4 regions of the Kitasatospora sp. NPDC127035 genome follow, and region 3 is predicted to be linked to each of the others. Evidence: riboswitches for the same ligand, from Rfam matches in the RefSeq annotation. Region 3 holds a riboswitch; each other region holds the start of a gene.
What was found. Region 3 has a riboswitch for cyclic di-AMP ahead of ACFWIC_RS09530 (M23 family metallopeptidase). Riboswitches for the same ligand answer to the same signal wherever they lie in the genome.
Positions count from the first base shown of each region.

Region 1: it holds a riboswitch for cyclic di-AMP, as region 3 does, so the genes downstream of both, ACFWIC_RS14530 (transglycosylase family protein) here and ACFWIC_RS09530 (M23 family metallopeptidase) in region 3, are expected to answer to the same signal.
Region 2: it holds a riboswitch for cyclic di-AMP, as region 3 does, so the genes downstream of both, ACFWIC_RS01145 (transglycosylase family protein) here and ACFWIC_RS09530 (M23 family metallopeptidase) in region 3, are expected to answer to the same signal.
Region 4: it holds a riboswitch for cyclic di-AMP, as region 3 does, so the genes downstream of both, ACFWIC_RS19625 (hypothetical protein) here and ACFWIC_RS09530 (M23 family metallopeptidase) in region 3, are expected to answer to the same signal.

Region 1 covers NZ_JBHXDN010000017.1:6,635-12,375, forward strand. Annotated here, with positions in the region: gene ACFWIC_RS14520 (septum formation initiator family protein) at 1-160, opposite strand, end outside; gene eno (phosphopyruvate hydratase) at 271-1,557, opposite strand; gene ACFWIC_RS14530 (transglycosylase family protein) at 1,809-2,762, opposite strand; cyclic di-AMP (ydaO/yuaA leader) riboswitch at 2,768-2,914, opposite strand; gene ACFWIC_RS14535 (cytochrome P450) at 3,145-4,443, opposite strand; gene ACFWIC_RS14540 (SDR family NAD(P)-dependent oxidoreductase) at 4,601-5,023, shown strand; gene ACFWIC_RS14545 (MazG family protein) at 5,084-5,741, opposite strand, start outside.
Region 2 covers NZ_JBHXDN010000002.1:14,565-20,305, forward strand. Annotated here, with positions in the region: gene ACFWIC_RS01135 (sirohydrochlorin chelatase) at 1-580, shown strand, start outside; gene ACFWIC_RS01140 (hypothetical protein) at 718-2,937, opposite strand; cyclic di-AMP (ydaO/yuaA leader) riboswitch at 3,172-3,368, shown strand; gene ACFWIC_RS01145 (transglycosylase family protein) at 3,355-4,686, shown strand; gene ACFWIC_RS01150 (hypothetical protein) at 4,876-5,076, shown strand; gene ACFWIC_RS01155 (LacI family DNA-binding transcriptional regulator) at 5,144-5,741, opposite strand, start outside.
Region 3 covers NZ_JBHXDN010000010.1:168,666-174,406, forward strand. Annotated here, with positions in the region: gene ACFWIC_RS09515 (TetR-like C-terminal domain-containing protein) at 1-81, opposite strand, end outside; gene ACFWIC_RS09520 (alpha/beta fold hydrolase) at 215-1,114, opposite strand; gene ACFWIC_RS09525 (YiaA/YiaB family inner membrane protein) at 1,253-1,543, opposite strand; cyclic di-AMP (ydaO/yuaA leader) riboswitch at 1,788-1,946, shown strand; gene ACFWIC_RS09530 (M23 family metallopeptidase) at 1,959-2,828, shown strand; gene ACFWIC_RS09535 (hypothetical protein) at 2,955-3,950, opposite strand; gene ACFWIC_RS09540 (GNAT family N-acetyltransferase) at 3,994-4,569, shown strand; gene ACFWIC_RS09545 (sensor domain-containing protein) at 4,714-5,445, shown strand; gene ACFWIC_RS09550 (class I SAM-dependent methyltransferase) at 5,586-5,741, shown strand, end outside.
Region 4 covers NZ_JBHXDN010000026.1:81,430-87,170, reverse strand. Annotated here, with positions in the region: gene ACFWIC_RS19645 (SDR family NAD(P)-dependent oxidoreductase) at 1-290, opposite strand, end outside; gene ACFWIC_RS19640 (TetR family transcriptional regulator) at 482-1,102, shown strand; gene ACFWIC_RS19635 (alpha/beta hydrolase) at 1,452-2,594, shown strand; gene ACFWIC_RS19630 (MoaF N-terminal domain-containing protein) at 2,667-2,996, opposite strand; cyclic di-AMP (ydaO/yuaA leader) riboswitch at 3,517-3,665, shown strand; gene ACFWIC_RS19625 (hypothetical protein) at 3,675-4,934, shown strand; gene ACFWIC_RS19620 (hypothetical protein) at 4,977-5,501, opposite strand.

The sequences.
Region 1 (5,741 bases), on a different contig from region 3:
CGACCTGCTGCCGGGCGTGCTCGGCCTTGGCCCGCTGGGAGGAGATCTCGGAACGCTGCGAGATGAACTGCCGCGTCGGGTACGCCAGGATCGCCACCAGCGAGCAGAGCACCAGCACGAGGACGGTCGCCCGGCTCGTGAACCGAGGCCGGGCCGCCAAGCCCGGGATCCTCCAGCCTGCCATCTCCGGTGTCCCCTCCTGGTCGCGACGGTGCCCCGCCGTCCACCCTACGGGGTGAACAGGCGGGGCACCGGCGGGAGCTGTGTGTGTCAGCCCTCGTACTTGAACCGCGGGAAGGCGCCGCGGCCGGCGTACTCGGCGGCGTCGTCGAGGATCTCCTCAATGCGCAGCAGCTGGTTGTACTTGGCGACGCGCTCGGAGCGGGCCGGGGCACCGGTCTTGATCTGGCCGCAGTTGGTCGCGACGGCCAGGTCGGCGATGGTGACGTCCTCGGTCTCGCCGGAGCGGTGCGACATCATGCAGCGGTAGCCGTTGCGCTGGGCCAGCTCGACGGCGTCCAGGGTCTCGGTCAGCGAGCCGATCTGGTTCACCTTCACCAGCAGCGCGTTGGCGGTGCCGGTCTCGATGCCACGGGCCAGGCGGGCCGGGTTGGTGACGAACAGGTCGTCGCCGACGATCTGGACCTTGTCGCCCAGCTTGTCGGTCATGGCCTTCCAGCCGTCCCAGTCCGACTCGTCCAGCGGGTCCTCGATGGAGACCAGCGGGTAGGCGGCGACCAGGCCGGCGTAGTACTCGATGAGCTCGGCGGAGGTGAGCGCCTTGCCCTCGAACTGGTAGGCGCCGTCCTCGTAGAACTCGGAGGAGGCGACGTCCAGCGCCAGCGCGACGTCCTTGCCCGGCACGTAGCCGGCCTTCTGGATCGCCTCGACGATGAGGTCCAGGGCCTCGCGGTTGGAGTCCAGGTTCGGGGCGAAGCCGCCCTCGTCGCCCAGGCCGGTGGAGAGGCCGCGCTCCTTCAGCACACCCTTGAGGGTGTGGTAGACCTCGACGCCCCAGCGGACGGCCTCGGAGAAGGACTCCGCGCCGATCGGAGCGATCATGAACTCCTGGATGTCGACGTTGGAGTCCGCGTGCGAGCCGCCGTTGAGGATGTTCATCATCGGGACCGGCAGGACGTGCGCGTTCGGGCCGCCCAGGTAGCGGAACAGCGGCAGGTCGCTGGCCTCGGAGGCGGCGTGCGCGACGGCCAGCGAGACGCCCAGGATGGCGTTGGCGCCGAGCGAGGACTTGTCCGGGGTGGCGTCCAGGTCGAGCATGGCCTGGTCGATCAGGCGCTGCTCGGTGGCGTCGTAGCCGACGAGCTCCGGGCCGATCTGCTCGATGACGGCCAGGACGGCCTTCTCCACGCCCTTGCCGAAGTAGCGGTTCTTGTCACCGTCGCGGAGCTCCAGCGCCTCGAAGGCGCCGGTGGAGGCACCCGACGGGACAGCGGCGCGGCCGGTGCTGCCGTCGTCGAGGCCCACCTCGACCTCGACCGTGGGGTTGCCACGCGAGTCGAGGATCTCACGGGCTACGACGACATCGATGGACGGCACGAGGCATCTCCTAGCGGAAACAGGTTCGGCTGACGGTGGGTGCTGTCGGCCGGACGATTGCGGAGTCGTTACGACCAGAGCCTAACCGCACGGGCTCTCCGGGCCACGTCGGCCCGGGTCCCGTCTCAGCGTGTGGCACGGCTACCCGCCGGTAGTTCACCTGGTTGCCCCACGGAAGGGGGCCGGATCGGGACGAAGGGGCCGGACCCGGTCGAACCCGGCCCCCCTCGCGATCCACCGGCGAAACGGCATCAGCCGAGGGTGAGCACCTGGCCGGGGACGATCAGGTCGGGGTCGCCGCCGACGGTGCCGCGGTTGCCGTCGTAGAGCGCCTGCCAGCCGCCGGAGACACCCTGGCCGGCGGCGATGCCGGCGAGCGTGTCGCCCGCCCGGACGGTGTAGCCGTGGCCCGCGCCCTGCTGGGCGGCCGGGGCGCTCTGGGCGGCGGCCGGACGGGCGTCCTGGACCGCGGCCTGACCGGCGTACTGCTGGTAGACGCTCTGGTGGCTGGTCCAGTACCAGCCGCCGTTGTTCTCGTACCAGAACACCTTCGCGTCGGCGTCCCAGCCGGACGTGCCGGAGAAGGACGGGGCCTGCCCGTACTGCTGCACCTGCGGCCGGTCCTGCTGGGCCTGCGGCTTCGGCGCGGCGTGCTTCGGGGCCTGCTTGGCCGCCTGGGCCGGCTTCTCCTGCTGGGCCGACTTCGGCGCGGCGTGCTTCGGCGCGGTGGTCTGCGGGGCGGTGGTCTGCGGCGCGCTCGGCTGGGTGGCGGCCTGCGGGACGGCCGGCTTGGCGTCCGCCGAGGTGTCGACCGCCGCCGGGGCGCCGCCCTTGCTCAGGCCCGCCTTCTTGGAGCAGACCGGCCAGGCGCCCGGCCCCTGCGAGGCGAGGACCTTCTCGGCCACCGAGATCTGCTGCGCCTTGGAGGCCTGGTTGGCCTGCGGCGCGTACGAGGTGCCGCCGAACGCCTTCCAGGTGCTGGGCGTGAACTGCAGGCCGCCGTAGAAGCCGTTGCCGGTGTTGATGCTCCAGTTGCCGCCGGCCTCGCACTGGGCGACCGCGTCCCAGGTGGAGACCGGGGCGGCGGAGGCACCGGTGGCGCTGAGGATCGGCAGGGCCAGCCCGACACCGGCGACGCCGGCGACGGCGATGGCCTTCTCGGTCTGGGTACGACGACGATGACGGCCGGTTCCGACGAACAGCATGAAGAGGTCCCTCTCCGCACGCCTGCGAGGTGAGCTGTCGGGTTCGGACCGGGAGGTGGCCCGGCCGCGCGAGGCGGCTTCACCCCAAGCCGTGGGGGACGGCAACAAACCTGGTTCCCCCGCCCCTGCCCAGGGTCTGGTCGGTTTCCCGGGGCACGACGGGCAGGACTCGGCGTTCCGTGCTCGGGGCTCGCAGCTGCGAACTCCACGGAGAGTAGACAGATCCGTAGAGCAATCACAAGCTCATATCGTCGGTATCACACGGAAATCACGTCAGGTGATGGATCGCTCACCAACGGGGGCGCTATGTCCGGGTTGGTGGCGGTTCAATCTCGCCGTCCTGCCTGGTCGGAGACCTTCCGTCAGCGTGTCGCGGGTCGCCTCACCGATCGGACGGAGCACCGGACGACTGCCCGGAAGAGGCCCTTTCGGGCATCTTCTCGGGGGTGAATTCCACGGGAAGTTCACGAAGTCCACGCATGATCAGACCACCGCGCCACCGCAGGTTCTCCGGGCTCTCGGCGAGCCGCAGGTCGGGCAGCCGGGAGAGCAGCGTGGCCAGCGCGGACCGCCCCTCCAACCGGGCCAGCGGGGCGCCGATGCAGTAGTGGATGCCGTGCCCGAAGCCCAGGTGCGGGTTGTCCGCGCGGGCCAGGTCGAGGGTGTTCTCGTCGGCGAACCGCGCCGGGTCCCGGTCCGCCGCCGCGAGCACGACCAGCACCGGGTCCCCGGCCGGGATGTCCACCCCTCCGATGGTCAGCGGGCTGGTCGCGAACCGCCACGTCGCCAGCTCCACCGGCCCGTCGTAGCGCAGGAGTTCCTCGATCCCGGTCTCCAGCAGACCGCTCTCGCCACGGGCGATCGACTCCTGGAGCAGGGCGCGCTGGCCGGGATTGCGCAACAGCGCGTACGTGCCGTTGCCGATCAGGTTCACGGTCGTCTCGAACCCGGCGAAGAGCAGGATGAAGGCCATCGCCGCGGCCTCGTTCTCGGTGAGGTGCTCGCCGTGGTCACCGGCCCGGATCAGCCCGGAGATCAGGTCGTCCCCGAGGTCCGCCCGCTTGCGGTGGATCAGCTCCGCCAGGTACTCGCGCATCCGCTTCACCGCGCGCCCCACACCGCCGCGCCGGCCACCGCCGTGCCGGATCATCATCCCGGCCCAGTCCCGGAAGTCGTCCTGGTCCTCGGCGGGCACCCCGAGCATGTCGCAGATCGCGTAGATGGGGAGCGGGAAGGCGAACTCGTGGATCAGGTCGGCGCTCCCGCGCTCCGCGAACCCGTCGATCAGCCGGTCGGTCAGCTGCTGCACCCGGGGCTCGAAGGCCGCCACCCGGCGCGGCGTGAACGCCTTCGACACCAGACGGCGGAGCCGGGTGTGGTCCGGCGGATCGATGTTCAGCAGGTGCGTCATCAGGTCGGCCTGGCGCTCGCCCGGGATGCCGACCCGGCCGGCGCGGTGCGCCTGCTCGCTGTGGTTCGCCGGGTTCTTGGAGAGCCGGCCGTCCGCCAGCGCCTGCCGGGCGTCCGCGTACCGCGTCACCAGCCACGCCTCCACGCCGCTCGGCAGGGTGGTGCGGTGCACCGGCTCGTGCTCGCGCAGCCACGCGTACGCCGGGTACGGGTCGGCGGCGAAGTCCCAGGTGAAGAGCGGAGGGCGGGCGGAGGCGGGCTGGACTGGCATGGAACGACGGTATCCCGGGTGCAAGTCGGACACGACAGGCGTGAGTCTGGTCACCTGAGGGGTATTCCCTGTTGCGGAGGGTCAGGACGTGCCTACGATCCTCCGCAAGATGTCCGTGGGCGCCGGTGCGGGGCCGCCCACAGGGAGGAGCAACACCATGCGGGACACCGGTTCGGTCGTCGTGATCGCGGTACTCCACGGCGGGTCGGGGGCCGACCTCGCCCGCAGGTTCACCGCCGCCGGAGCAGCCGGGATCCTCATCGCCGACCAGCAGGTCGGCATCGCCGAGGACCTCGCCACCGAGCTCGACCGGCCGGGCTGCCCGGTCGTCGGCGTCTGCGGCGACATCCGCCGCCCCAGCGACGTCGCCGCCCTCGTCGACACCGCCGAGAAGCACCTCGGCCCGATCGACCTGTTCTGCGTGGCCGGACCGGACGGCGAGCGGATCGTGTCGCTCGCCGACCTGCCCGACCACCTCGACCTGGAGCGGCTCGCCGAACTGGTCGCGCTGGTCGGCGAGGCGATCGGCGAGGTCGTCCCGGCGCAGCGGCGGCCGGCGAAGGACGTCGCGCGGGTCTGACCCGCGGTGGCGGGCCGGGCGCCCCGGTCCGCCGCGCGCGGGTGGCCCGGGCGACTCCGACTACTCCGGCTGCTCGGGCTGCTCCGACTGCTCCGACTGCTCCGACTGTTCGGGCTTGAGGCCCTCGGCCGCGCGGACCGCGTCCCGGTAGCCGCGTGCCGCCGCCCGCAGCGCGGCGTCCACGTCCACCCCCGCGTCGTGCGCGCGCTGCGCCACCGCGAGCAGCAGCCCGCCCGCCGACTCCGGCGTGAGCTCCGCGGGCAGCTCGTACGGCTCGTCCGACACGCCCGCGAACCCGGACCGGCGCACCCGCGACACCAGCTTCGCCGCGTACGCCAGCGACGGCAGCCCGGCCGGCACGCCGTCCAGCACCGACTCGCGCTCCGACTTCTCGGCGGCCTTCAGCGTCTCCCAGTTCGCCTCCACCTCGGCGGCGCCCGTCGCCTCGGCGTCCCCGAACACGTGCGGGTGCCGGTACATCAGCTTCTCGACGATGTCGCCCGCCACGTCGTCCACCGAGAAGGGGTCGGTGGGGTGCTCCTCGGCGATGCGGGAGTGGAAGAACACCTGGAGCAGGACGTCTCCGAGCTCCTCGCGGAGCGTGTCGCGGTCCCCCTCCTCGATCGCCTCGACCAGCTCGTAGGCCTCCTCGACCAGGTACTTCACCAGGCTGGCGTGGGTCTGCTCGGCGTCCCACGGGCAGCCGCCCGGCGAGCGG
Region 2 (5,741 bases), on a different contig from region 3:
CGGCCCGCACGACTTCCTGACCGACCTGTACGCCCTCGCCGCCGAGTACGGCGCCCCCGTCACCGACGTGCTGGGCCCGCATCCGCTGCTGGCCGAGGCCGTGCACGTGCGCCTCTCCGAGGCCGGTCTGGCCCGCGCCGACCGGGCCCGGCTCTTCGCCATCGCGACCGCCGCCGACGGCGTGGTGCTCACCACCGTCGGTGGGCAGGCCGCCGCCGACGCCGCCGGGATCACCGGCATGCTGCTGGCCGCCCGGCTGGCCGTGCCCGTCGTCCCCGCCGCGCTCGACCTGCCCGGCTCGGTGGCCGCGGCCGTCGCCCACCTCCGGGAGATGGGCTCGCAGAACCCGGCGCTGGCCCCCCTGGTGATCGGCCCGGAGGCGGACTCCGAGCTGCTCGCCACGGCAGCCGAGGAGTCCGGCTGCCCGTCGGCCGCCCCGCTGGGCGCGTACCCGACGGTGGGCCAGCTGATCGCCTCCACCTACCTGGCCACGCTGCCGACCGTCGACTTCGAGGCGCAGGCCGCGGAGGCCGGGGACGTCGCCGCGGAGCCCTCCGGCGGACGGCACGCCGCCCAGTAGCGCAAGCCCGTCCGAAGGGGCCCGGAACGCATCCGTTCCGGGCCCCTTCGGCTGCTCGCACCGGCCGGAACGGTCCGGCCCCCCGCCCTCCGGCCGGACCGGGACCCCGCACCGCCGCCGCGGCCCCCGGGGCGGCCTCAGCGGCCGACCCGACTGGTGGGCGAGGCCGCGTCCTTCAGTTTCAGGGCAGGCAGCCGCACCGGCCGGGACTGCGCCGCGAAGGTGGCCACCGGCGCGGCGGCGGCGTTCCACTGCGGCTGCGCGGCGCCCTCCTCGTCCGGCTTGCGGACCTTGAGCACCTCGGTCTGCCCGGCCCGGCGCAGCAGGATGTTCTTCGGCCGCACGGCCTCCGGGTCCAGCCAGAGCTCGTTGCCGCCGAACTCGCAGTCCAGCAGCAGCACGTCGTCCGGCTGCCCGTCCGAGGTGGCCCGGAAGGCCACGCCGGCCCGCCGGTAGCCGGTGAACCGGCTCCGGCTGAAGGTGACGGCCTGTCCGGCGAGTTCGTGCCGGGCGGTGGAGACGGCGAAGTCGCTCTGCCCGGCCGCGTCGACGAGCAGTCCGTCGAACACGGTGCCCTCGTCCCGGCCGAGCGAGTGCAGCGCCACTCCCCCGCCCGCGTTGCCGTACAGCACGCTCGCGGTGTAGTCGAAGTCGTTGAGGTAGGCGCCGTGCTCGATGCCCCAGCCGCCGTTGTGGTAGGCGGCGAACTCGGTGACCACGTGGTGCTGACGGGCATTGAGCCAGACGAAGATGCCGTCCCGCAGGTTGTTGTGGGCCAGGCAGCGCTCGAAGGTCCAGACGCCCTCGCTGTTCTCCGGCCACTCGAAGCCGGAGGCCCCGTCGGCGCCCTGGACGCCGACGGCCACGCAGTCCACCGCCTTGCCGCCGGTGCCCGCGCCGAGGTTGAAGCCGGTCAGCCGGTAGGCGCGGGGGTGGGGTTCGAGCAGGGTGCGGGAGGCGACGCAGGACTCGTAGACGATGTCGTCGGAGGGGCGCTGCGGGGTGCGGGTGTCCAGCGGCCCGTCCCACCAGTACGCGTCCTCCCAGGTCTCGTGGCTGATGCAGCTGCGGAAGGTGATGCCGTGACTGGCGTGCGGCACGTACGCGTGGCTGCCGGCGTCGCGGACGACCACGCCCTCGACGACGGTCCCGCGGGTGGCGTCGCCGAGCTGGTGGAAGTGGAGCCCGTACCGGCCGAGGACGGCCGCGGTGACCGGGGCGGTGCCGTCCTGTCCTCTCCAGGTCTCCTTGGTGTCGGCGCGCGGGCCGACCCAGCGCAGCGCGGCGTGCCGGACGTCGGCGCGCCGGGAGCTGGTGAGGTGGACGTGGGCGCGGCCCTCGGCGGTGCCCTCGACCCGGACGGTGCGGGTCAGGTTGAGCACCTCGGCGCCGACGGTGACGCCCCCTCCGGCGGCGACCAGGGGGTGGGCGTGCTTCAGCGGCGACTCCAGGGTGACGGTGGCTCCGCTGACGGACCGCACGGTGACGAGGTCGTAGTGGGCGGCGAAGCCCTCCTGGTCGGGCGGGCCGGTCGGGGTGACGGCCAGTTCGTCGCCGGGGAGCCAGCCGGCGGGCGGGGCGGACAGGGCCAGCTCGGTGCCGCCGGCCTTCAACTCGCGGTCGGCGCGGACCCACGCGGTCTTGGCGGCGCCGTCGAGCCGCAGGTAGCCGGCGCCGGTGACCCAGAGGCCCACGTCGGTGTCGACGACCTTCATGCCGTCCCCCTGGAAGCGCCTCTCGTCGACGGCGGGGAAGCGCAGGGTGTGGGTGTGGGTGCCGTCGGGGGCGAGGGCGAGGGCGCCGCGGATCTCGACGTTCCCGGTGGCGGCGAGGGTGAGGGTGCGGTCGGCGGCGAAGGTGAGGGCGCCGGTCGGCTCCACCAGCAGCGTGCCGACGGCGGCGTCGGTGTCGAGCAGCACCCGGTCGGTGATCCGCACGGTGCTTCTCGGGCCGGGCACGGCACCGCCCCAGCCGGCCGGGTCGGACCAGCGGCGGCCGCTCTGGTCGACGGTGGGCGCGGGGGCCGGCTGTTCGGGCGCGGCGCCGACCGGAGCGGCCTCGGGGGACGCCCCACCGTGGCCTCCGGCTCCCGTCCGGTCCGCGCCGACGGCCGTGGACGATCCGGCGACGGCGGCGACCGGTTCGGTCGGGCCGCTCAGCGAGCGCCGCAGCACCTCCTCGCCGCTGACCGCCGCGAAGGCGGTGCCGACGGCGAGCCAGCGCAGTAAAGTGCGGCGACTTAAGGGAGTTAGGTGCGGTTCGGGCGGGATGTCCGCTCTGCGATGCTTTGCCCTGCGGTGCGCTCCGCGCGCCCGGCCGGTCGGCCGGGCGGGGTCCGGGTCCTCGTCCATGGCCATCGGTGCGTAGCCCTCCCCACGGGCGGCTGCGGCGGCGCCGGCGTCCTACCGACGCTCTGAAGCATAGGCAGTTGCGTTGACCGCGACGGGCGTTGCATGAAATCGGTCATTTCTGATCATGAAGGACAGCCACCCACCACGGATTTCGCAAACAGTGACGTGCCTCACACATGTTTGCGGTTTGAAGGCGGCTCTGCTTAACGTGCTCCCCGTTCGTGGCCACACGGACCCAGCTCCCCTGCAACGCCGAGTCCTGCCGTCGGGTGCGCTGGAAGTACGAAGCACCACGGCAGGAGCGGGGGAACCACAGGTAGTTCGCCCAGGCCGGTCCCCGGACCGACCAGGGCTAGGGGTGAAGCCGCGTCCACAGCGCGGCCGGGCAACTCCAGCCCGAATCCGACAGCTCACCTCGCAGGCGTGGGAGAGGACCGCGTCTTCATGCTGCCCACCAACGGCACCCGCCTGTCCAGCCGCACCCGTCGCGCCATCGCCACCCTCGGCGTCGCGGGCATCGGCCTCACCATCCCCTGCCTCACCACCGGCACCGCCTCGGCCGCCTCCGTCGCCACCTGGGACAAGGTCGCCCAGTGCGAGAGCACCGGCAACTGGAGCATCAACACCGGCAACGGCTTCTACGGCGGACTCCAGTTCACCAGCTCCACCTGGGCCGAGTTCGGCGGCACCTCGTTCGCCGCGCGCGCCGACCTCGCCACCAAGGACCAGCAGATAGCGATCGCCGAGAAGGTGCTCGCCGTGCAGGGCCCCGGTGCCTGGCCGGTCTGCTCGGTCAAGGCCGGCCTGACCAAGGGCGGCACCCCGGCCGCCGTCGACACCTCCACGGCCGCCGCCAAGCCGGCCGTCCAGACCCCGGCCCCGGCCGCCAAGCCCGCCGCCCAGCCGAAGGCCACGCAGCCCGCCGCGCCCAAGGCCGCCCAGCCGCAGGCGCAGGCTCCCGCCGCCACCGACGCCGCCCGCCAGGGCGACGGCGGCCAGGACGGGCGCCAGTGGCGCCAGCAGACCGGCCAGCAGGGCGACCGGAAGCAGTCCGCCGACTACACCGTGGCCGTCGGCGACTGGCTCTCCTCCATCGCCGACAAGAACGACGTCCAGGGCGGCTGGGAGCGGCTCTACGAGCTCAACCGCGCCACCCTGACCGAGGGCCCGCACAGCATCTACCCGGGCCAGCACCTGACCTTCGGCGACCGGGCCAAGGGCAACCAGGCCTCGGAGGAGTCCGGCAAGGGCTTCGACTGGTTCAACCGGGCCAAGGACACGGGGACCGGCACCGCCACCACCGAGCCGGCCGCCCAGACCCCCGCCCCGGCCACCAAGCCGGCCGCCAAGCCCGCCGCCCAGGCCGAGACCCCGGCCCCGGCCCAGGCCGCCACCGGCAGCATGGCCGCGGCCGTCTCCTTCGCCCAGTCGAAGGTCGGCCAGGCCTACGTCTACGGCGGCACCGGCAACGGCGGCTGGGACTGCTCCGGCCTCACCCAGGCCGCGCTGCGCGCCGCGGGCATCACCGTCCCGCGCGTCGCCGCCGACCAGGCCGCCGCGTCCACGCACGTCTCGCTCGACGCCCTCAAGCCGGGCGACCTGCTGTTCTGGTCCAACAACGGCAAGGACTCCGGCGTCCACCACGTCGCGCTCTACATCGGTGACGGCAAGTACGTCGAGGCCGCCAACCCGAGGTCGGGCGTGCGGACCCAGACCCTGGCCAACTGGGCCCCGGACTTCGCCGGCCGGGTCTGACCCACGGCCGGGTCTGACCCGCGAAAGCCCGGGGCCCCCGGGGAGGAGCCAGGTCGCTCCCTCCCCGGGGGCCCCGGTGCGTCCCGCGCCGGACCGCCCCCGGAACCCCGCACGCCCCGCCCCGGAAGGTCATGGTCAAATCCGGCCGCACCAGGCATGCTGCTGCTCTGTCCCCGAGGAGGAGTCACCATGGCCCAGGTCACCGTCACGCTCGACGCCAACCTCGCGATCGACGCGATGATGCTGTCCGGCACGAAGAGCCCGCAGGACGCCGTCGAACTGATCCTCCGCGACTACCTGGACCGGGGGCGGCGCACCGAGACCCGGACCGGCGACGCCGCCGACGGCCACCGGGTCACCCCGGACCGCCCGGCCGTCCAGGAGGGCTGATCCGCACGACGAACGGCCGGGGTCCGGGAGCGGCCTGCTCCCGGACCCCGGCCGTTCGTCCGATCCGTCAGCGCGCGCCTGCGCCGGTCGAGCCGCGCATCACCAGCTCGGGCTGGAACATGAACTCCCCGCGCTGGGCGGCGTTTCCGCCGACCTCCTCCAGCAGGGCGTCCACCGCGGCGGTGGCCATCGCCTCCACCGGCTGGCGGATGGTGGTCAGCGGCGGCTCGGTGAACGCTATCAGCGGCGAATCGTCGAACCCGACCACCGAGACGTCCTGCGGCACCGTCAGGCCCCGCTGCCGGACGGCCCGTATCGCGCCGAGCGCCATCATGTCGCTGCCGCAGACGATCGCCGTGCAGCCCTTGTCGAGCAGCGCGCCGGCCGCCGCGTGGCCGCCCTCCACGCTGAACAGGGTGTGGTGGACGAGGCCCTCGGCCTCCTCCCGGGTGCGCCCGAGCACCTCGCACAGGGCGGCGGTGAACCCCTCGATCTTCCGCAGCACGGGCACGTACCGGCGCTGCCCGACGGCCAGCCCGATCCGCTCGTGGCCGAGTTCGGCCAGGTGCTGGACGGCCATCCACATCGCGGCCCGGTCGTCCGGCGAGATGAACGGCGCGTCGATCTTCTCGCTGTACCCGTTGATCAGCACGAACGGCACCCCG
Region 3 (5,741 bases):
GAGGGCTTCGGGGCCCTGCTCGTCGACGAGGGCGAGGGCGTGGTCGACGACCTGCTCGGGGGTCAGACCGACTCGGGGCACGGCGGTTCTCCAGGGTGCTTCGGTGGTGGCTGGGGCTGCGAGGGGCGCGTACGGCCGCTCAGGGCCGCGCGGAGCCGCTCAGGGCCGGGCTGCGCGGTTTCGGGCCCGGGGGGAGCCGGGCCCCGTGGGCGGCTCAGGCCAGGGCGGCGAGGAAGGGCAGCAGGGCGTCGGCGGTGGCCTGCGGGTGGTCGGCCATCGGGTAGTGCCCGGCGCCCTCGATCATCACCTTCCGCGCGTCGAGCGCGGCGGCCTGCCGGTCGGCGACCAGTTCCGGCTTCGAGAAGTCGGGGTCCTTGGAGCCCATCACGACCAGGGCCGGGCACCGCACGGCTGAGGTCCAGCCGGTGGGCGCGGAGTCCCCGCGGACGTAGCCGCGGGTGGCGGTCTTCCGGCCGGGGGTGCGCATCGCGGCGACCAGCCCGTCGACGTAGGCGTCGTGGTCGGCCGGCTTGGCGGTCGGGTAGGCGAACCTCCGCTGGTACAGGCCCCAGAAGGCCGGCGAGTGGACGAGGAGGGCGCCCATCGCGCCGACCACCGCGCGCTGCAGGGCGTTCGGCGGCGGGTTCTCGACGAAGGCGTCCAGCAGGACGATCCCGGCGACCCGCTCCGGCGCGTCCCCGGCGGCCCGGACCACGGTGGCGCCGGTGTACGAGCTGCCCGCCAGGGCGGCCCGCTCGATGCCGAGGTGGTCGAGCAGGGCGAGGACGTCGCGGGCGATCGCGGAGGGCGAGTAGTCGTCCCAGGTGATCGAGGACTCGCCGAAGCCCCGCAGGTCCATGGTGATCACCCGGCGGCCGGCGGCGGTCAGCAGCGGGCGCAGGTGCCGGTAGGTGGCCCGGCTGTCGAGCATGCCGGGGAGCAGAACGACGGGGACGCCGTCGCCGTGGCCGGAGTCGTCGAAGGCGAGTCGGCCGCCGGGGAGGTCGAGGTAGCGGGTGACGGGGGCGGTGCCGGTCATGGTGGGCCTCCTCGGTCCGCCGCGGGCGGGCTCGCCGCGCGGGTTCGGGTCGTCGGCGACTGCGCCGATAGCCATAAAGCTAAGGCTAATAGCCTTAGCCGTCAAGCTATGACCCGCTTCCGAGGGGGGCGGGCGCGGCGGCCGGGCGTGACGACCGGTCCGGCGGCCGGCCCGGTGACCGCTCCCGGCGGAGGCGCCGGGGCGCCCTCCGCCTCAGACCCCCTCCACCTTGAACGGGTCGTGCTCGGCCAGCAGCTTGTCCAGCCGGGCCTGGTCGACCCGGGTGACCAGCTCGGTGGACTCCTGCCGGTCCCGGACCACCTTGGCCAGCGTGAACGCGGAGGTGATGGTGTAGAGCAGGCCGAGGCCGAGGAAGGCCCGGGTCCAGGCCCCGACCGGGAGGTAGGCGATGCCGATCGCGAGGGCGACGGCGGACAGGAAGAAGGACAGGACGGCCTGGACGTAGTACGCGGCCGTGGTGCGTGACTGCATCGGTGTGCTCATGGCGCCAGGATGGCCGCGCGGACTCCGGTCGCACATGAGTAGAGGTACTCAGATGGGGGGCCGTTCGTTGACGTCCTATCACGTTCGGTAGTGTCAGTTGTCGTCAATCGTCCCAAAACGCCCATCGGACCGCGCGTGTCCGGCCCGTATCCCGTCCTCCTCAACAGATGGCTTGGAATCGGGGGCCTCTCGGATTAACGTTTGATAACGCAGCGCGGTCCCTAACGCCGTAACCAGACGGCACCGTGCGCCGTCGCCTAATCCCGCCGGCCGGCCTTCGGGCAGGCCAGGGAGCCGGGGAACCATGTTCCTTGGGGTGAATCGGCCGGGCCCAGGCCCAGCCGTAGGAGACCTTCCTGCTCCGAACCCGTCAGCTAACCCGGTAGGCGCGAAGGAAGGAAAGGAGCGCGCCTCCGTGGCGTCGACGCACACCCCGGCACACCCGTCCGGCTTCTCCGCCGGTACCCAGCTGCTCGACCACCCCCGCCCTGCGGCCCACCCGGGCCTGTTCGGCGGCCCGGCGGACGAGACCGCTCCGCAGACCGCCGAGATCAACCGGCACCGGATGCCCCGTCAGACCCGCGGCACCGCTCCGCTGCTCGGCGTCACCGCCGTCGCGGCCACCCTGGGCGCCACCGGCTTCGCCTCCGCGACGCCGGCCGCCGCGCCCGCCGTCGAGGTGCCGGACGAGACCCCGGTCGCCCTCTCGGCCGACCCCGGGCTCGCCCTCGCCGCCAGGATCCAGCAGCAGGCCGACAGCCAGCGCACCGCCGCCGACGAGACCGCCCGGGTGCAGGCCGCCCAGGAGGCCGAGGCCAAGCGCGCCGCCCAGGTCGCCCAGCAGGCGCAGGCCAAGCGCGCCGCCGAGGAGGCCGAGAAGGCCAAGCTCGCCGCCATCAACCTGCCGGTGCGCGACTACAGCCTCTCCGCCCACTACGGCCAGAGCGCCCGCTACTGGGCCCACCTGCACACCGGCCTGGACTTCGCCGCCGACACGGGCACCGCCGTCTACGCGGTCGGCCAGGGCACCATCACCTCGGCCGGCTGGGCCGGGTCCTACGGCTACCGGATCGTCGAGACCCTGCCCGACGGCACCGAGATCTGGTACTGCCACCTCTCCTCGATCATCAAGGGCTCGGGCAAGGTCGTCCCCGGCCAGCAGATCGGCAAGGTCGGTGCCACCGGCAACGTCACCGGCCCGCACCTGCACCTGGAGGTCCGGCCCGGCGGCGGCGCCCCGGTCGACCCGGAGAGCTGGTTCGAGCAGCGCGGCATCAACCCCTGATCCCTGCGACCCCTGCCGAGCCGCGCTGAGCCGAGCCCGGCAGCCCGCGAGGCGCTGCGACCCGTTCGACGCCGAGGAGCCCCGGCGCGGTCCTTCGAGGACCGCGCCGGGGCTCCCGCGCGTCCGTCACGCCCCGGGCCGCTCCCCGGACTCTTCCCCGTGCGGCTCGCCCGACGGGTCGTCCCACCGGTCGCCCGACGGGTCGTCCGACGGGTGGTCCCACCGGAGGTCCGACGGGTCGTCCGGCGTCTCCTCCGGGAGCGCCGCCAGGTAGGCGTCGATCTCCGCCTGCCCGGGCTCCGCCGCCAGCTCCGGGAACTCGTCCACCAGCAGCCACGGCAGCCCCGGCACCGTCCACTCGCCGGAGAGCTCCAGCGCCGCCCCGACCGCCGCCTCCTCGAACGCCCCGAAGTCCCCGGCCAGCTCGGACGGCATCGGCCGGCCCAACGCGGTCAGCTCCGCCAGGTTCCGGTAACTGCGCTGCATCAGCCCCTGCTCCAGCAGCCGCCGCGCACCGTCCGACGCCATCCCGACCGCCAGCTCCCTGGTCCCGCCGCCCCAGCCCCCGTCGTCCACCGGGTCCAGTGTGCCGTCCTCCTCCAGCGCCGCGAACGCCGCCAGCCGCTCCTCCTCGGCCAGCCCTCCGAAGGCCTCCAGCCAGGACCGGACCGCGTCCCCGTCGGCGGTGTCCACCCCGTCGGCACGCAGCAGCAGGGTGTACAGCCGCGGCCAGGTCACCAGGTCGGCCCGGCGCAGCAGCCCGGTCGCCAGCTCGCCCTGCCACTCGGCCTCCGCGTGCAGCCGCTCCTGCCGCTTGGCGTTCAGCCGCCGCGCCGCCCGCTGGTGGTCGATCAGCAGCCGCACCGCCGCGCCGTACGCCAGCGGGTCCTCCCCCGGCGCGGGCTGGACGTACAGGTGCAGGCGTTCGTACAGCAGGTGCTCGACCGCGCCCGAGGTCAGTTCGGGCCAGCCGTCGTGCATCCTGCCCCCGCCCAGTTCCAGCAGCGCCAGCACTGCCCGGAGCGGGCCTTCCGGCACCGGCGCGCGGCCCTCCGTCTCCGCCCAGGCGAGCAGTTCGGCGGCCTTGGTGCGCGGGGCGAGCCGCAGGTCTTCGTCTTCCATAACCACGAACCGTAACCGCTGGTCGGGGGTAGGGTCGGCAGGCATGGTGCCCGTCCGACTCACCGGCCCCCGGCTGGCCATCCGCGAGTTCCACCACACCCCCGAGGACGTCGAGGCGCTGTACGCGGTCTTCGGTGACCCGGAGGCCACCCGGTACCTCCCGTTCGAGGCGCGCGACCGGGAGGACTGCGCCGACCAGATCGAGCAGTACCTGGAGGAGGCCCAGCAGGAGGAACGGACGGTCTACCGGCTCGCCGTCACCCGGCTCGCGGATGCCGAGGACCCGGCCGACGCCGTCCCGATCGGCAACGCCGCGCTAGGGCTCGGTGACCGCCGGTCCGCGTCGCTGGGCTACGCGCTGCGCCGCGACGTCTGGGGCCGCGGCTACGCGGGCGAGATCACCGAGCTGCTCTGCGGCCTGGCCTTCGGTGCGCTCGGCGTGCACCGGCTGGAGGCCCGGGTGGACGTCGACAACGCGGCGTCGGTCCGGGTCCTGGCCAGGGCCGGGTTCCGGCCGGAGGGCCGGATCCGGCACGACGTCCGCCTGCGCGGCCGCCGGCACGACTCCTACCGGTACGCCCTGCTCGCCGAGGAGTGGCCCGGTCCTGCGGGGCGGTGACGGGGGGACGCCGGGGGGAGGGGGGATAACCCCACCTCCGGTTCGCCGGGGAGCCGGATGTCCGCCGCGACGGCGTTTCGGCAGGCTTGAGGAGTCAGCAGGACACGCCGCACGAAGACCGACCCGAGGGACCGAGACCCCGCCATGAGCACCCACAGCATGCAGCGCAGCGAGTACGACGCGTACGACGCGTACGACCGCCACGACGGCGTCGTCCGTCGTACCGAGGAGCCGCCGTACGCCTGGCGGGCCCCGTTCACCTCCTACTTCTACCGAGAGCTCGGCTACACGCTGACCGGCCTGCCGGTGGTGACGGCCGGCTTCACCCTCGCCGTCACGCTGTTCTGCCTGGGCCTCGGCACCTTCGTCACCGTCCTCGGCCTGCCGGTGCTGGCCGCCCTGACCACGGCCGCCCGCGGTTTCGGCCGGCTGGAGCGGTCCCGGGTGCGCACCATGCTCGCCCTGGACGTGCCCGGCCCGGAGCCGGTCGTGGCCACCCGGCCCGGCGTCTGGGGCGGGGTCACCGCCCGCCTCGCCGACGCGGCCGGCTGGAAGGCCGTGCTCTACCAGGTGGTGATGTTCCCGTGGGCGATCCTCAGCCTCGTGATGTCGACGGTCTTCCTGACCGTGGGCTGGTCGCTCGCGCTCTACCCCGTCTACCACTGGGTCTTCCCGACCTACACCGACTGGCCCGGCTACAAGCTGTTCGACTTCTACGACAGCGACGGTGTCGAGCACGTCTTCTACGTCGAGTCGACGCCGCAGATCGCCGGCGTCTGCCTGATCGGCCTGCTCTTCGTCTTCGTCACCCCGCAGCTGGTGCGCGGCCTGACCAACGTCAACCGGCTCGCCGCCCGGGGCCTGCTCGGCCGCTGACCGCCCGCCTCGCCCGACCGCCGCTCCGCCCGCGCTTCCCGCTCCTCCTGACCCCCGGCCACTCTCGGTGACCTTCCGGCCCCGCCCGCCCCGGACCACTCCGGATGCGGGCGGGGCCGGCCCGTGTTCGGATGGCCACGATGGCCTCCCGAACCGCGATCCGCACCGCCGCCGCCCGGCCCGCCGGCCCCTTCGCCACAGCGTCCGCGGCCCCGCACGCGGCGTCCGGAACCCTGGTGACCTCCCGTCCGCTGGACGAGTACTGCGGACTCTTCGGCCTCACCCGGGCCCGGCTC
Region 4 (5,741 bases), on a different contig from region 3:
CGCAGGATGCCGGCGGCGTTCACCAGGACGTCGAGCCCGCCGAGTCCTGCCACCGCCTCGGCGACGCCCGTCCGGACGGCGGTCTCGTCCGACACGTCCAGGACCACGGTGGTGAGGCGGTCGGCGGTGCCGTCGGCGGTCGCCCGCTCCAGGGTGGCCCCGAGGCCGGTCCCGTTGACGTCGGCGGCGACGACCCGCCCGCCCTCGGCCAGGATCCGGTGCACGGTGGCCTGTCCGATGCCCGAGCCGCCGCCGGTGACCAGGACGTTCCGTCCGTTGAAGCGCTCCATGGTGGTACTCCGTTCCGTTCGTGGTCTCGCGACCTCACTGGCACCGTACGCCCATGTGGCACGTCGTGCCAAAAAGGCGTGACGCGTCACCTGTGCTCCTCGCGTCACATCGACCGGCCACGCCCTGCCGTCTTCCCGTGCCAGGGCGGCGCAACGTGTCACCGGGCCCGCCGTCCGCGTAGCCTGACCCCGTGACCGGACGCCCCACCCTCAACCAGCGCCGCCGCGAGAGCACCCGGCTGGAGATCGCCCGCGCCGCCGCGGCGCTCTTCGCCGCCCGCGGGGCCGAGGCGACCACCGCGGAGGAGATCGCCCAGGCCTCGGGCATCTCGCTGCGCACCTTCTACCGCTACTTCTCGGAGAAGGAGGACGCCGTCGCCCCGCTGCTCGCGGCGGGCGGCGAGCGCTGGGTGCGGCTCTTCGCCGAGGGTTCGGCCGGCCTGCCGGTGCGCGAGGCCCTGGAACGTTCGGCGGCCGAGTCGCTGACGCCGCCCGACGACGACGCCGTCGAGGCCATGCAGTGGACCCGCGACCTGCTCCGCGACCCCCGCCTCGCCTCGGTGTGGCAGCGGGTGCACGCCGACTCCGAGCAGCGGTTGCACCTGGCGATCGCCGCCCGCTGTCCGCAGGGCACCGACGTGCTGGAGATCCGGCTCGCCGCCGCGGCGGCCACCACCGCCATCCGGGTCGCCCTGGAGCAGTGGGCCGTCTCCGGGGCCGCGGCCACCGGCCCCGGATCGCCCCGGGAGCTCGGCGCCCGCTGCATGCACGAGCTCACCGCGGGCCTCGGTCTCTGGGCCCGCGTCAGCTGACGCGGGCCCAGGCGGAACAACCGGCCCGGACTTCCCGGCGCCGTCCGAGCGTGGTCCCGGCGCCGTGCGGGAGGCCCTCGCCCCACCGCGCCCTCGCCCTTCCCGTGGTCCGGAGCGTGCTTCGCCGGGCCCTCCCGCGCGAGGCCGGCCCGTACGCGCGGCGGGCGTCTCCTCCCGGAGACCGAGGCGATGACCGCTGGTCGGCGGGTCCGGGGCACCGCTTCGGACCGCTAGGGTGGGTGGTCGCGCCCCGGCGACGGCCCCCGTTGTGAACGGGGAACCGGGGCGGCCCTCCCGGGTGTCCTTCCCCCGGGGGCGGGGGAGTACGAGGCGTGGGAGCAAACAAGACATGGGTCTGACGAGCCACAAGGTGCTGGCACTGACCGTCCTGATCGCCGTCGCGGCGATGGCCGGGACGGTCTGGCTGTGGCCGAGACTGTCGAAGCGGACCTGGCAGGCGGTGCTCGGCCGGATCGGCGCGCTGTGCGCGACGCAGCTCACCGTGCTCGCCGCGCTCGGCCTGGTCGCCAACAACTACTTCGCCTTCTACAGCAGTTGGGACGACCTGCTGGGCACCGGCGACAGCGGTCCGGTGGTCATCCACAACAAGGCGGACGCCTCCGGCCGGCTGCGCGTCGAGACCATCGGGCACGCCGAGGTCAAGGGCGGCGGGGCACTGGGCCGTGACCCCGAGCAGTCCGGCGAGATCCGTGAGATCCGCATCGACGGTGCCACCACCCGGCTCTCCACCGAGGGCTACGTCTACCTGCCGCCGCAGTACTTCCAGCCGGAGTACGAGCAGAAGCAGTTCCCGGCGCTGGTCGTCAGCACCGGCTTCCCCGGCATCGCCAAGAACCTCGTGACCCGGCTGAACTACCCGGGCGCGGCGCTCAAGCTGCTCCAGGAGGGCCGGATGCAGCCGACCGTCCTGGTGCTGGTGCGTCCCTCGCCGGCCCTGCCGCAGGACACCGAGTGCGAGGACGTCCCGGGCGGCCCGCAGTCCGAGACGTACTTCACCAAGGACGTGCCCTCGGCGATCCAGGCGACCTACCGGGTCTCCGGCGATCCGCGGGCGTGGGCGTTCATGGGGAACTCGACGGGCGGCTACTGCGCGCTCAAGCTCGCCATGCGCCACCCGGAGGTCTACCCGACCGCCGTCTCGCTCTCCGGCTACTACCGGGCCGCCGAGGACCCGACCACCGGTGACCTCTTCAAGGGCAGCGAGCAGCGCCGCAACGAGGCCGACCTGATGTGGCGCCTCAAGAACCTGCCGCAGCCCGAGGTGGCCGTGCTGCTGGCCGGCACCAAGGAGGGCGACGGCGACTACCGTCGCGAGACCGAGGCGTTCGTGGCCGCGACGCGCAGCCCGATGAAGGTCTCCTACAGCATGCTGGAGACGGGCGGCCACAACTTCGAGACCTGGAGCAGGCTGCTCCCGTCCTCGCTGGAGTGGATCTCGCAGCACCTGGTGGTTCCCGGCCGGACGGTCTGACCACCGGGCCCGATCGGCAGGCGGCCAGGACGGCCGGCACGTCCCCGGTGGCCCGGGGCCGACAGGCGGCCGTCAGGCCACGGACTGCAGCGTGCCGGTGTGCAGCTCGCCGACCCGGCCGCCCTCGCCCTCGTACGTCCAGAACGCGCGGACCGTCATCCGGCCCAGGTCCATGACGTGACTGACGGTGATGCCGCTCTGTTCGGTCCAGCTGACGAAGTACAGCTGCGGACCGACCTCGGCGACGTGCAGGGCGACGTCCTCCCACTGGCCGGCCGACTCACCGAGGCCCTCCCAGCGCAGCCGCTTGCCGTCGGCCGAGTAGGCGTTGCGGAAGGCTGCGCCGTTGTCGACCTGGAACAGGAAGGTGCGGCCGGCGAAGCCGGGCAGGGGGGCGGTCATGGTGGGGCTGGTCCTCGTCTCTCATGCGGTTCCCGGTGCGGTCCGGACGGTTCCGGCGCGGTTGGATCCCCAACCTATCCGACCGCCCCGTCTTTCGCGGCGTACTCGGGCACGGGGCCGGGGCCGACGGGCCGGGCCCCGCACCGGACGTCCTCCTGCCGCGCCCTCCTGCCGGCCGCCTCCCGCTCCGCCCCGCCACCGGTCGGGGAACCTGCCCTCCCGGGCGGTCCTTCCGGGCGGCCCTCCTCGACCGGGCCGCGGTGCTCCTCGGGAGCGCGGCGCCGGTGCCGCCCCGGACCGGAGGGTCCCGGCCGGGGCCTGATCCGTAGCTTCCTCCCAACTGATCAACTCCGCAGGCGCGTTGATCATCCGCGGACGCCGGGTCTGTGACCTGCGCGACAACCGTCCGTGCGAGGTTGTCCGGTCCCCGGCGGCCTGCCTAGCCTGCAGGGGCGTCCGCTGTCGCGGACTCCCGCCGTCGGGACGCCGAGTCCTGTCCACCCGCCGGTCGGCACCCGAGCACCACAGCGGACGGGAGCGGGGGACCCAAGGTCAGTGCCCGGTCCGTGCGCCTCCGCGCCCGGACCGCGGCTAGGGGTGAAGCCGCTCCCCGGGCGGCCGGGCAACCTCAGCCCGAACCCGACAGCTCACCTCGCAGGCGTCGTAGAGGACCCAGCCATGCCCCCTGCCCCGCACCGGCCTGCCCGGCGCCACGCGCCCCGCCACGCCCGCCCCACCCACCGGCGCCGCACCGCCGCCCTCGCCGCCACCGGAGTGCTCGCCGTCACCGGCGCCGGCCTGCTCGGCGTCCCGGCCCTCACCGGAGCCCAGGCCGTCACCGCGCCCACCGTCACCCAGGACGCCCTCACCCCGGCGACCATGGTCGCCGGCAAGGCCTCGACCGCCTCGCTGGCCGTCCACTCCTCGGCCTGCTTCACCGCCAAGACCGTCGGCGTCGGCATCCGCGACGCGGCCGGCCGCAACCTCGACTTCCCCGGCAACGTCAGCAACGCGCAGATCTGCCCGAGCGGCCTGTCGATCACCACCGGTGCGCGCACCCTGGCGGCCGGCACCTACACCCAGTTCGGTTTCTGGCAGGACCTCGGTGGTGCCTGGCACAACCTGCCCTCCCGGCAGCTGGTGGTCTCCGCCACCGCCACGCCGAGCCCGACCCCCACCCCGTCGCCGACGACGCCCCCCACCACGCCCCCCACCACGAGCCCGACGACGCCCCCCGCCACCGGTGCCCCCGTCGCGGGCAAGAAGCTCACCTGGTCCGACGAGTTCAGCGGCCCGATCGCCTACGGCTCCCGCTGGACCGGCGACCGCAGCAGCGCCTACCGCTACGGCAACCACAACCCCGACGACAACAAGCTCGACTGGCTGAACAAGAACAACGTCACCGTCGGCGGCGGCGCCGCCACGTTCACCGCCAGGCCGGGCGCCAACAAGCTGGAGAACGGCAAGCAGTCCTGGGACACCGGGCTGCTCACCACCGAGTACTCCGGTGAGGGCTTCCAGGTGAAGACCGGCGACTACGCCGAGACCCGGGTCAAGCTCCCGGCCGGCACCGGCGCCTGGCCGGCGCTGTGGACCTGGAAGAACGGCAACGGGGAGATCGACACCTTCGAGTACCACCCCGACAACCCGAACCTGCTGGAGCTGACCAACCACGTCAAGCCGGGTCACCTGTACTACACGGACGCCAAGGCGATAGCCAAGGACGGCTGGGTGACCATCGGCACCCACTACGGCGCCACCTCCGTCGACTGGTACGTCAACGGGGTCAAGGTCTTCTCGGACGGCAAGGGCGTCGGCACCACCTGGTCCGCGTACCTGATCCTCAACCTGTCCCTGAGCGCGGGGCAGTACCACCCCGCGCCCCAGGGCACCGCGCCGATCACCTTCGCCGCGGACTACGTCCGGGTCTACCGCTAGGACCGGCCCCGAGACCGTCCGCTCCCGGAGGAGCGGGCGGTCTCAGGCGGTCTGCACGACCTCGATCGCGAACGGCTGCCGGTTGTTGGCCTCGTTGTGGTCGTCGTCGCCGCGCACCGCGACGTAGCCGCCCTCCAGGTTGCCGAGGGGGACGGTCGTGGCGAGCCTGACCGGGATCAGGGCGGTCGCGCTGCGGTACACCCCCAGCCCGGCCGGGAAGGTGCAGCGCACCCGGTGGCCGTTCTGGAACTCGTAGCAGTTCTCCGGGAAGAACGGCCCCTCGGCCGTCACCCCCTCCGGCAGGGTGACGACGACGGTGAACGCGGAGGCCGTCCGCTCCGGGCCGGTGTTGCTGATGAAGGCGTGCACCGTGGTGGTGCCGCCGGGCGCGGCGGCGTCCGGGTCCAGCCGGACCACCGCCAGGTCCGAGTCGGAGACGGCGGGCGTCGCGGGCGCCGCGGGTGCCGTCGCCGCGCTCTCCTTGCCCGGGTCGGTGCCCGCCGTCGCGTCGGCGTCGGGACACGCCCACGCCGGTCCGGCGGCCAGCGCCACCAGCGCGGACCCCACCGTCAGCGACCTTCCGAGGAAACCCCGTACGGACCCTCTGCGCGACATCGCCGCTCACCCTGCCTCTGCGTTCGTGCGCCCCGCGCCGTCGCGGGCACGTCCCGATCCACAGTGACCGACCCGTCCGCCGCGGCCGGGCCAACCCGCCCTCGGGTCGCCCGGGCGGGCGAACCCGGGCAGGGGAGGGCGGCGGCTCCGACGTCCCGCACGGTCGGCCTCCGGCACTGCCTCCGACAGCGC